Regions from separate parts of the Sphingomonas sp. SP6 genome, predicted to be linked through region 2. Evidence: predicted binding sites of a transcription regulator. Region 2 holds the regulator's gene; each other region holds the start of a gene.
What was found. Region 2 encodes LexA, which represses DNA repair genes until DNA is damaged. Its sites were predicted from a motif close to GTTCCNCNCTTGTTCT; they were not measured.

Region 1 (3,437 bases), on a different contig from region 2:
AGCGTGTCGGTCATGCCTTGCGATCCCACGGCCGCCCGCTCGCGGCTTCCTCGTCGAGCATCTGCTGGCGCTGCTCCTGCAGATGCCAGGGCATCTCCTCGAACACCCCGTCGAACAGAGAATCGAGCGGCTGCTGGAGGCCGTGGCCCAGGATGCCGTTCTTCTCGGCCTCCTTCTGCGCGGCGCGGACTTCCTCGGCGAGCGCCTTGTCCTGTTCGGCATGGCGGGCCTCGTCCCACTCGCCGATCGCGATCAGGTGATCCTTGAGCCGCCGGATCGGGTCGCCCAGCGGCCAGGCGGTCGGCTCGCCCGCGGAGCGGTATTGCGAGGGGTCGTCGGAGGTCGAATGGCCTTCGGCGCGATAGGTGAAATGCTCGATCAGCGTCGGCCCCAGATTGGTCCGCGCGCGCTCCGCCGCCCACTGCGTCGCGGCATAGACCGCGAGCGCGTCGTTGCCGTCGACCCGCAGGCCGGCAATGCCGTAGCCGACCGCGCGCGCCGCGAAGGTCGTCGCCTCCGCGCCGGCGAAACCCGAGAAGCTCGAGATCGCCCATTGGTTGTTGACGACGTTGAAGATCACCGGCGCGCGGTAGACCGTCCCGAAGGTCAGCGCCGAGTGGAAGTCCCCTTCCGCGGTCGAGCCCTCGCCGCACCAGGTCGCCGCGATCCGCGTGTCGCCCTTCGCGGCCGAGGCCATCGCCCAGCCCACCGCCTGCGGATATTGCGTCGCGAGGTTGCCCGAGATCGAGAAGAAGGCGAACCGCCGCTCCGAATACATGATCGGCAGCTGCTTGCCGCCCAATTTGTCGGCGCTGTTCGAGTAGATCTGGTTCATCATGTCGACCAGCGGACAGCCGCGCGTGATCAGCAGCCCCTGCTGGCGGTACGAGGGGAAGCACATGTCCTCGGCGTCGAGCGCGTGGGCGGCGGCGACGGCGACCGCCTCCTCGCCCAGCGACTTCATGTAGAAGCTCGTCTTGCCCTGCCGCTGCGCACGGAACATCCGCTCGTCGAAGGCGCGGACCAGCGCCATGTTGCGCAGCATGCGGCGCAGCGTTTCGGCGTCGAGCCGCGGGTTCCACGGGCCGGCCGCCTGCCCGTGATCGTCGAGCACCCGCACCAGCCCGTAGGCGAGATCGGGCATCTCGGTGGCGGGCGTCGCGGTGTCGGGCCGCCGGGTCTCGCCCGCAGGGACGATCGCGACCTCGGCGAAATCGACCGCGTCGCCGGGCCGGAACTTCGGCTCGGGCACGTGGAGGCTGAGGGGCCTCAGATTGCTGCGGGGGGCGTCCGCCAAGCCGGTCTCTCCAGTGTCGTGTCGCATTCGCATGGAGCCACGCGCCGCGAAGATTACCCGCGGCTATTATAATCGTTCAACGCCCGTGGCGAGTCCCTGCCGAACAGGAACCGCCGCCAGAGTGGATTGACTCTGCCGACGGTTGGAACAGAATAGGAACATAATCCTTGTTCGAGTCGTGTCCCGAGTCACCTTATGCCAGACGCCGCCATCATAGCCCAGCTTCGGCAGGCGCTTGAGCGCATTGAAGGCGACGGCCATCGCCGTCGCGAGCGGCTGCCGTTCGGAGTCGAGGCGATCGATTCGCGGCTCGCCGACGGGGGTTTGCGGCTCGACGCGCTCCACGAGATCGCCGCCGCCACCGCGCATCCCGGCGACGACGCCTCGGCGACCTTGTTCCTCGCCGGGATCGCCGCGCGCGCCTGGGGGCCGGTCTTGTGGGTGGTGCGCCGCCGCGACCTGTTCGCGCCCGGCCTCTACCAGGCCGGGCTCGCGCCGCACCGCCTGATCTACGCCGAAGCGGCGGACGACGCCGAGCTGCTCGCGCTCATGGAGGAGGGCTTGCGCCACCGCTGCCTGGGCGCGGTGATCGGCGAGGCCAAGCGTGCCGCCACCGCCTCGACCCGCAGGCTCCAGCTGGCGGCGGAAGGCGGCAAGACGATCGCGCTCCTCATGAAGCGCCATGCCCGCGCGGAGGCGGACCCGTTCGCGGTCCCCTCGGCCGCGGTCACCCGCTGGCGGGTCGCCTCGGCGCCCTCCTCCCCTCTCCCCACGCGCGGGCTCGGCCGCCCGCGCTGGGACCTTTCCTGCGTCCGCCAGCGTGGCGGCGAATCCTTCGACATCCTCGTGGAGGCTACAGATGAAACGGGTCGCCTCGCTCTACCTGCCGCTCTGGGCGATCGAGCGCGTGCTGCGGTCGGACCGACGCGCCGCGCCGCCGCCTGAGGCGACCGCCGACGCGGATCTGCTCGCCATCAAGGCCGCCGCCGATGCCGAGCAGGGCGGCAAGGCGTGCGATTCGCCGAAGAACACCGGCTGGCGTCCCGGCGCCAGATGGGCGCGCGAAACCCGCGCCGATGTCGAGCGCCAGGTGGCGACGATGCCCGAACACCAGCGCCCGCCGATGCGCGAGCTGGGTCGCCGCAGCGAAGCCGCCGAGATGCCGTTCAAGCGGCTCCCCGGCGACGACGGCGGCAAGTCGCAGGGGTGGGAGGAGACGAACTCCCTCTCCTGGACGCGGAAGAGCGAAGCGGTCCATTGCGTCAGCGATGGGAAAGGTGAGGGCTTTGCTGGAAACGCCGGCTTCGGCGAATACCTCCACCAGCACCCGAACGGCCTGCTCGACCGACCTTCGCCGTTCACCGGCATCGACCCGAACGGCGACGAACGCGCGGCCGCCGCGCTCGCACGGTGGAGGGAGATGCCGCGGGTCAGCTCCCCCGGCGAAGGCCCGCGCCCCGACAAACATGCCCGGCGAGGTTCGAACGACCCGCATTCCGCGCCGCCTGGAGTCGTCCCCTTCTTCGACACCGGCCGCACCACCGCGGGCACGCTCGCGCGGGTCTGCCGCGAGGACGCCTCCGCACGCGCGCCCCTCCGCTTCGCCGCGGGCCGCCCGCTCGTCACCGTCCAGAAGGTTGGCAGCCGGATCGAACTCGCCGCGGTCTCTCCCGCCGCCGCCGCGATCGGGCTGGAGCCGGGCATGGCGCTGACCCAGGCGCGCGCGAGCGTCCCCGATCTCGACGTCCGCGACGCCGATCCGGCGGGCGACCGCGCCGACCTCGACCGCCTCGCACTCGCGCTCGCGCGCCGCTGGTGCCCGGTGGTCGCGGTGTCGGACGACGACGGGCTGTTCCTCGACGTGACCGGGGTCGCCCACCTCCACGGCGGCGAGGCGGCGATGGCGGCGCGGCTCGTCCGCCTGCTCGCGCGGCTCGGCGTGACCGCGCGGATTGCGGTGGCGGACACGACCGGCGCGGCCTGGGCGGCGGCGCGCTACTTAGATCCTCCCCGGCACGGGGAGGGGGACCATTCGCTTCTTCAGCGAATGGTGGAGGGGGCCCACCACGAGCGCGTCGCCCGCGGCGGCCCCCCTCCGGCGCTGCGCGCCACCTCCCCGTACCGGGGAGGATTTCTGATC
Region 2 (3,437 bases):
TTGCCGAAGACGGCCTGCGCTCGCGACTGAGCCGGCTGATCGAGGCGAGGGTGCCCGGCAGCGAGGGCGGGATCGCGGCGGCGCTGGCGACCGGCGACACGGGTGCGATCGCGGACGACGACTCGGAAGCGATGCGGCGGGCGGGGCTGGCGCACCTCCTGTCGGTCAGTGGCCTCCACATCACCGCGGCGGTGGCGCTGACGATGTGGCTGGTGCTCCGCGTGCTCGCGCTCAGTCCGGCGCTGGCGTTGACCGGGCGGCTGCCGCTGGTGGCAGGTGGCGCAGCGGCGCTGGTGGCGATCGGCTATACGCTCTTGACCGGCGCGGAGGTGCCGACGATCCGCAGCTGCGTCGCGGCGCTGCTCGTGCTCGCGGCCATGGCGGTCGGGCGGCAGGCGGTGACGCTGCGGCTGGTCGCGGCGGGGGCGGTCATCGTGCTGCTGGTCTGGCCCGAGTCGCTGGCGGGTCCAAGCTTCCAATTGTCGTTCGCGGCGGTGACCGCGATCATCGCGCTCCACGAGCACCCGAAGGTGCGTGCCTGGTTCCTGCCGCGCGACGAGGCCAGGTGGCGAAGGGTCGCGCGCGAAGGAGGGTCGCTGCTGCTGACGGGGCTGGTGGTCGAGGCGGCGCTGATGCCGATCGCCGTCTATCACTTCCACAAGGCCGGGCTGTACGGGGCCGTCGCCAACATCGTCGCCATCCCGCTGACCACCTTTGTCGTGATGCCGCTGGAGGCGTCGGCGCTCGTCTTCGAGCCGACGGGCCTGGCAGGGCCGCTGTGGTGGCTGCTCGAGCGGACACTGGCGCTACTGCTCTGGCTTGCCCACCGGGTCGCCGCCGCGCCGGGGGCGGTGGCGGCGCTGCCCGCGATGCCAGGCGGAGCGTTCGCGCTGATGGTCGCCGGCGGCCTGTGGACGGCGTTGTGGCGGACGCGCTGGCGCCGGCTCGGAGCCGCACCGTTCGCGGCGGGGCTCGTCTGGGCGCTGCTGAGCCCGACTCCGGACCTGCTGGTGACCGGCGACGGACGGCATCTCGCGATCCGAACCGCAGCGGGCGTCGCCGTGCTGCGCGACCGGGCGGGAGACTATACGTTGGACACGCTGGCGGAGAACGGCGGGGTGGACGGCGATCCGGTGTTCCTGGTCGATCAGCCCGAGGCGCGATGCACGCGCGACCTGTGCATCGTCGACCGTGAGGCGGGCGGGCGGCGGTGGCGCGTCGTGGCGACGCGAAGCGCCTACCGGGTCCCCATCGACGAGTTGATCGCGGCCTGCCGGGGCGCCGACATCGTCATCAGCGAGCGTCCGCTGCCGTGGCGATGCCGGCCGTCATGGCTACGGCTCGACCGCGACGTGCTGGCGACAACGGGCGGCGTGGCGGTGACGCTCGCGGCCGGGCGGGTCGCCACCGTCCTCCAGCCCGGCGACGAACATCCGTGGCGGGCAGTCAGTCGTAACGGCGGAGCAGCCCCGACAGCTTTCCCTGAACGCGGACCTGCGAGGGCGCGTAGCGCTGGGGATCGTAGGCGCGATTGGCGGGATCGAGGCGGATCATCGCACCCTCGCGACGGAAGTATTTGAGCGTCGCCTCGCTGTCCTCGATCAGCGCGACCACGATCTCGCCGTCGCGCGCGACCTCCTGACGGCGGATCAGCGCGAAATCGCCATCGAGGATGCCCGCCTCGACCATCGAATCTCCCGAGACCTCGAGCGCGTAATGCTCGCCCGAGCCGAGCAGCGCGGCGGGGACGGACAGCGTGGTCGAGCCCTCGAAAGCCTCGATCGGGGCGCCCGCGGCGATGCGGCCGTGCAGCGGGATCTCGACGGTGTCGTTCGCCGGCTCGGGCCGGGGCGTGGCGGCGCGCGTCGGCTTCTTCGCCTCGGCGCGCTCGGGCATCTTGATCACCTCCAGCGCGCGGGCGCGATTGGGCAATCGGCGGAGGAAGCCACGCTCCTCGAGTGCGGAGATCAGGCGATGGACCCCCGACTTCGACTTGAGGTCGAGCGCGTCCTTCATCTCCTCGAACGAGGGCGAAACCCCGGTCTGGGTCAGGCGATCGTCGATGAAACAGATGAGTTCGTGTTGCTTGCGCGTGAGCATGATCGGCCTCGCTGGCGAACAGACGACGAACCTTTACGGAACGCTCTTGCACACGTCAAGCGATCATCAGGATCTCCGCCGAGTCGCCCGTGACAGTGGGCGGTGCATGCGCCGGTCGCACGATCAGGCAGTTGGCGCGGGCGAGCGTGAGGAGCATCGAGCTGTCCTGAATCGCGGCGGCGAAGAGGCGGCCATCACGCAGCTCGGCACGTAGATAATCGGTGCGGGCGCCGTTGCCGGGCAGATCCTCCCCGAGCGTCCCGGTGGTGGTTCGCGGCATGGGATCGCGGGCGCCTGCCAGTGCGGCGACGAGCGGTCGCGCGAACAGGATGGTGGTCACGAAGGCCGAGACCGGATTGCCGGGGAGGCCGAGCACCTGCGCGTCGCCAAGCCGACCGGCCATCATCGGCTTGCCCGGTCGCAGCGCGATCCGCCAGAAGTCGATGGTCGCCCCTGCCGTCTCCAGCGCCGGCCGGACCAGGTCGTGATCGCCGACCGACGCGCCGCCGGTGGTGAGCAGCAGGTCGCAGCGGACCGCCGCGAAGGCGTCGCGCAGGGTGGCGAGATCGTCGCGAAGGATGCCGAGATCGACGATCTCGACCGGCAGATCGGCGAGCAAGCTGCGCAGGAGTAGGCGGTTCGACTCCGGCAGGCCTCCATCGGGGATCGGCTGACCGACCTCAACCAGTTCGTCGCCCGTGCTGGCGATCGCGACACGGACCGGGCGGCGGACGGTAACCGCAGCGACGCCGGCGGTGGCCGCGACCGCCAGGCGAGCGGGAGTCAAGCGTTCGCCCGCGGCGACCAGCTCCTGACCGTCCGTAAAATCGAGGCCGCGACGACGGACGTTGCGGCTCGGCCCCGTCGGACCTTCGCCCGTGAGGATCAGCCGGTCCTCGTCGCGCCGCGCCTCTTCCTGGATCAGCACCGCGTCAGCGTCCGCGGGCAGGGCGGCGCCGGTGAAGATCCGGGTCGCCTCGCCCGGGCCGATCCCTCCGGCGAAGGGTCTGCCTGCCGCGCTTTCCCCGATCACCCGCCAGGGCCCCGGCAGGTCGGCGGCGCGGATCGCATAGCCGTCCATCGCCGACAGGTCGGCGGCGGGCTGGGTGCGCCGGGCGATCACGGGCGCCGCCGTCCACCGGCCGAGCGCGTCGGCGATCGCGACGACTTCGCTCGAGACCGGACGTGCGGCGGCGACCAGGCGTTGCTGCGCCACGGCGACGGCGAGAAGGTGAGGCGGAGCTTCGAAGGTCACACTTGGGTTCACATCATCGCGAGCGGGCGGGCGCGTCACGCCGGGGCCGGCCGAAGGTTGCGGAAGGCGACCCGCCGAGCGG
Region 3 (3,437 bases), on a different contig from region 2:
CTTCGGCGCCGTTCCGCGCGGGATAGGCGAGATCGGTGAGGAACGCGCCGGTCGCGATCGTCGTCTCGCGCAGTTCGCCGTCGGCGATCCGCCACCAGTCGACGCGACCGCCCAGCGTCAGCGTCCAGCGGCCGAGCTCCGCGCTCGCGTCCGCGAACAGCCCGGCGGTACGGGTGGTCCCGCCGGCGACGCGGCGGCGGGTCGGCGCGCCGCCCACGAAGGTGTAGAGCTCCTGCGTCTTTCCGCCGACCGCCCGCACGTCGCCGCCGAGTCGCAGGTCCAGCCCCGTCCCGAGCGGGGGCGACACCTCGACGCGCGCGCCGAGCCCGGTCGCGGGCGTGTTGTACTGGTCGAGCGTCTCGGTCGCGGCGGTACGGGCGGCGTCGATGCTCGCGAACTGCGAGGCGAAGGCGCGGGTCTGGACGTAGCCGAGCGCCGACCAGCCCCATTCGCCGCGGCCCACCAGCCGGACGCTCGCATCCGCGCCTTCGCTGCGGTTGGCGGTGAAGTCCGTGCCGCGATCGCGCCGGTCGGTGAAGGCGGCGACGTTGGCCTGGAGCTCGGTGTCGCCGCCCAGCGCGATCACGCCGCGCATCGCGCCCGAAGCCTGCTCGTAGGGCGCGGGGCGATCGACCGGGCCGCGATCCTCCGGCGCGGTCGGCGTGAAGCCGTCACCGCGGGCATAGGCCCCGGACAGGGTCGCGAAGCCGACTCCGCGCGCCAGCGTCGCCGAGCCCTGCGCATCGATCGAGGCGCGGCTGCCGTAGGCGACGCTCGCCAGCAGCGGGTCGCGCGTGGCCGGCGCGGCGCTCTCCAGCTCGACGGTGCCGGCGAGCGCGCCCGGGCCGAAATAGCCGCTGCCGCCGCCGTGGGTGACCCGGATGGCGCCGATCCGGTCGGTCGCATAAGCGGGAAAGGCGACCCACCCGCCGAACGGATCGGCCTGCGGCACGCCGTCGAGGATCAGCAGCGCCCGGCTCGAGGCGTTGCCGCCGATCCCGCGGAGCGAGATCCCCTGGCTGGTCGGGTTGGCGGAGCGCGAGTCCGAGCGGCGGAACTGCTGGAGCCCGGCGACGTCGGCGAGCACGCTCTCCAGTCGGTCGCTCGCGTTCTCGGCGATCCGCCGCGCGTCGATCGTCACCACCGACGCGGCCTTGTCGCCGGGACGGGCGGCGAGTCCCTGTCCCGTGACGACGACCTCGGGGATCGCCGGCGCGGCCGTTTCCTGCGCGAGGGCCGGGGCGCTGCCGCTCGCAAGCAGGAAGACGAAGGCGTGGCGGCGAAGGGTCATGGGGGCTCCTCGGGGCGAAGCAGCGCGATAGGGGTGCGGCGGCGCCCGCGCCAGCGACGTCGTCGAGGACGGCTCTACGCTATCGGAAAGTCCAACGTTGCCGTCCGCGTCGGCGGTCGGGGCTCGACCCTCGCATCGCTCGCATTCGCCCCTTATCTGCAACTCTAGCCTCCCGTTCAGAACAGAAGTAGAACCGCGCTTATGCTGACCCACATCTCCGTCCGCGGCGCGCGCGAGCACAATCTCAAGGGCGTGGACGTGGACATCCCGCGCGATACGCTGACGGTGATCACCGGCCTCTCCGGCTCGGGCAAGTCGAGCCTCGCCTTCGACACCATCTATGCCGAGGGGCAGCGGCGCTACGTCGAATCGCTCAGCGCCTACGCCCGCCAGTTCCTCGAGCTGATGCAGAAGCCCGACGTCGATCATATCGAGGGCCTCTCCCCCGCGATCTCGATCGAGCAGAAGACGACCAGCCGCAACCCGCGCTCGACCGTCGCGACGGTGACCGAGATCTACGACTACATGCGCCTGCTGTGGGCGCGCGTCGGCGTCCCTTACTCCCCCGCGACCGGGCTGCCGATCGCGGCGCAGACGGTCAGCCAGATGGTCGACCGCGTTCTGGCGCTGCCCGAGGGGACCCGCCTCCTCCTGCTCGCCCCCGTCGTCCGCGGCCGCAAGGGCGAGTTCCGCCGCGAGCTGCTCGAATGGCAGAAGGCCGGCTTCACCCGCGTCCGCATCAACGGCGAGGTCCACGAGATCGAGGACGCGCCCGCGCTCGACAAGAAGTACAAGCACGACGTCGAGGTCGTGGTCGACCGCCTCGTCGTCGGCCCCACCATCGCGACGCGCCTCGCCGACAGCTTCGAGACCGCGCTCAAGCTGGCGGACGGGCTCGCCTTTGTCGACCTCGTCGACACCACCGTGGCGGAGGCGACCGAGACCACCCCCCACGTCCGAGCCGCAGAGATCGGGCCGGGCGGCGCGATGAAGGGCGCCGGCGTCCCCGACAACCGCATCGTCTTCTCCGAGAAGTTCGCCTGCCCCGTCAGCGGCTTCACCATCGCCGAGGTCGAGCCGCGGCTGTTCTCCTTCAACGCCCCGCAGGGCGCCTGCCCCGCCTGCGACGGGCTCGGCGAGAAACTGATCTTCGACGAGGACATGGTCGTCCCCAACCACGATCTCAGCCTCAAGAAGGGCGCGGTCGTCCCCTGGGCGAAGTCGCAGCCGCCCTCGCCTTATTACATGCAGGTGCTCGGCTCCCTCGCCCGCGAGTTCGGCTTCAGCCTCGATACCGCGTGGAAGGACCTTCCGCCCGAGGTGAAGCTCGTCATCCTCCACGGCACCGGCGGCAAGCCCGTCACGCTCACCTTCGTCGACGGCAAGAAATCGTACGACGTGAAGAAGCCGTTCGAGGGCGTGATCGGCAACCTCAACCGCCGCCTGCTCCAGACCGAGAGCGCGTGGATGCGCGAGGAGCTGGGCAAGTACCAGTCCCCCCAGCCGTGCGAGGTCTGCCACGGCGCGCGGCTCAAGCCCGAGGCGCTGGCGGTCAAGGTGGCGATGCAGGACATCAGCCACGCGACCCACCTCTCCGTGGTCGATGCGCTCGCCTTCTTCACCGACCTGCCGCAGCACCTGGGTGCGCAGCAGCAGGAGATCGCCCGCGCGATCCTCAAGGAGATCGTCGAGCGGCTCGGCTTCCTCAACAACGTCGGGCTCGATTACCTCAACCTCGATCGCACCAGCGGCACGCTGTCGGGCGGCGAGAGCCAACGCATCCGCCTCGCCTCGCAGATCGGCTCAGGCCTGTCGGGCGTGCTCTACGTCCTCGACGAGCCCTCGATCGGCCTCCACCAGCGCGACAACGACATGCTGCTGAAGACGCTGCGGCGTCTGCGCGATCTCGGCAACACCGTGCTGGTGGTCGAGCATGACGAGGACGCGATCCGCACCGCCGATTACGTCATCGACATGGGGCCGGGCGCGGGCGTCCACGGCGGCGAGGTCGTCGCCCGCGGCACCGTCGCCGAGCTGCTCGCCAGCGAAGGCAGCGTCACCGCCGATTACTTGAACGGCACCCGCGCCGTCCCCGTGCCCACGAAGCGCCGCAAGGGCAACGGCAAGAAGGTGACCGTCCAGAACG

Region 1: AC4GYY_RS08295 (ImuA family protein) is a predicted target of LexA. The motif match lies at 1,442-1,457, and genes of this name have one in related genera.
Region 3: uvrA (excinuclease ABC subunit UvrA) is a predicted target of LexA. The motif match lies at 1,470-1,485, and genes of this name have one in related genera.

Annotation. Positions count from the first base shown of each region.
Region 1 is NZ_JBZFLG010000002.1:538,756-542,192, forward strand. It holds gene AC4GYY_RS08290 (thiamine pyrophosphate-dependent enzyme) at 11-1,324, opposite strand; gene AC4GYY_RS08295 (ImuA family protein) at 1,493-2,242, shown strand; gene AC4GYY_RS08300 (Y-family DNA polymerase) at 2,157-3,437, shown strand, end outside.
Region 2 is NZ_JBZFLG010000001.1:869,994-873,430, reverse strand. It holds partial or broken gene AC4GYY_RS04275 (ComEC/Rec2 family competence protein) at 1-875, shown strand, start outside; gene lexA (transcriptional repressor LexA) at 1,447-2,100, opposite strand; gene AC4GYY_RS04265 (molybdopterin molybdotransferase MoeA) at 2,156-3,316, opposite strand.
Region 3 is NZ_JBZFLG010000002.1:308,944-312,380, forward strand. It holds gene AC4GYY_RS07225 (TonB-dependent receptor) at 1-1,291, opposite strand, end outside; gene uvrA (excinuclease ABC subunit UvrA) at 1,493-3,437, shown strand, end outside.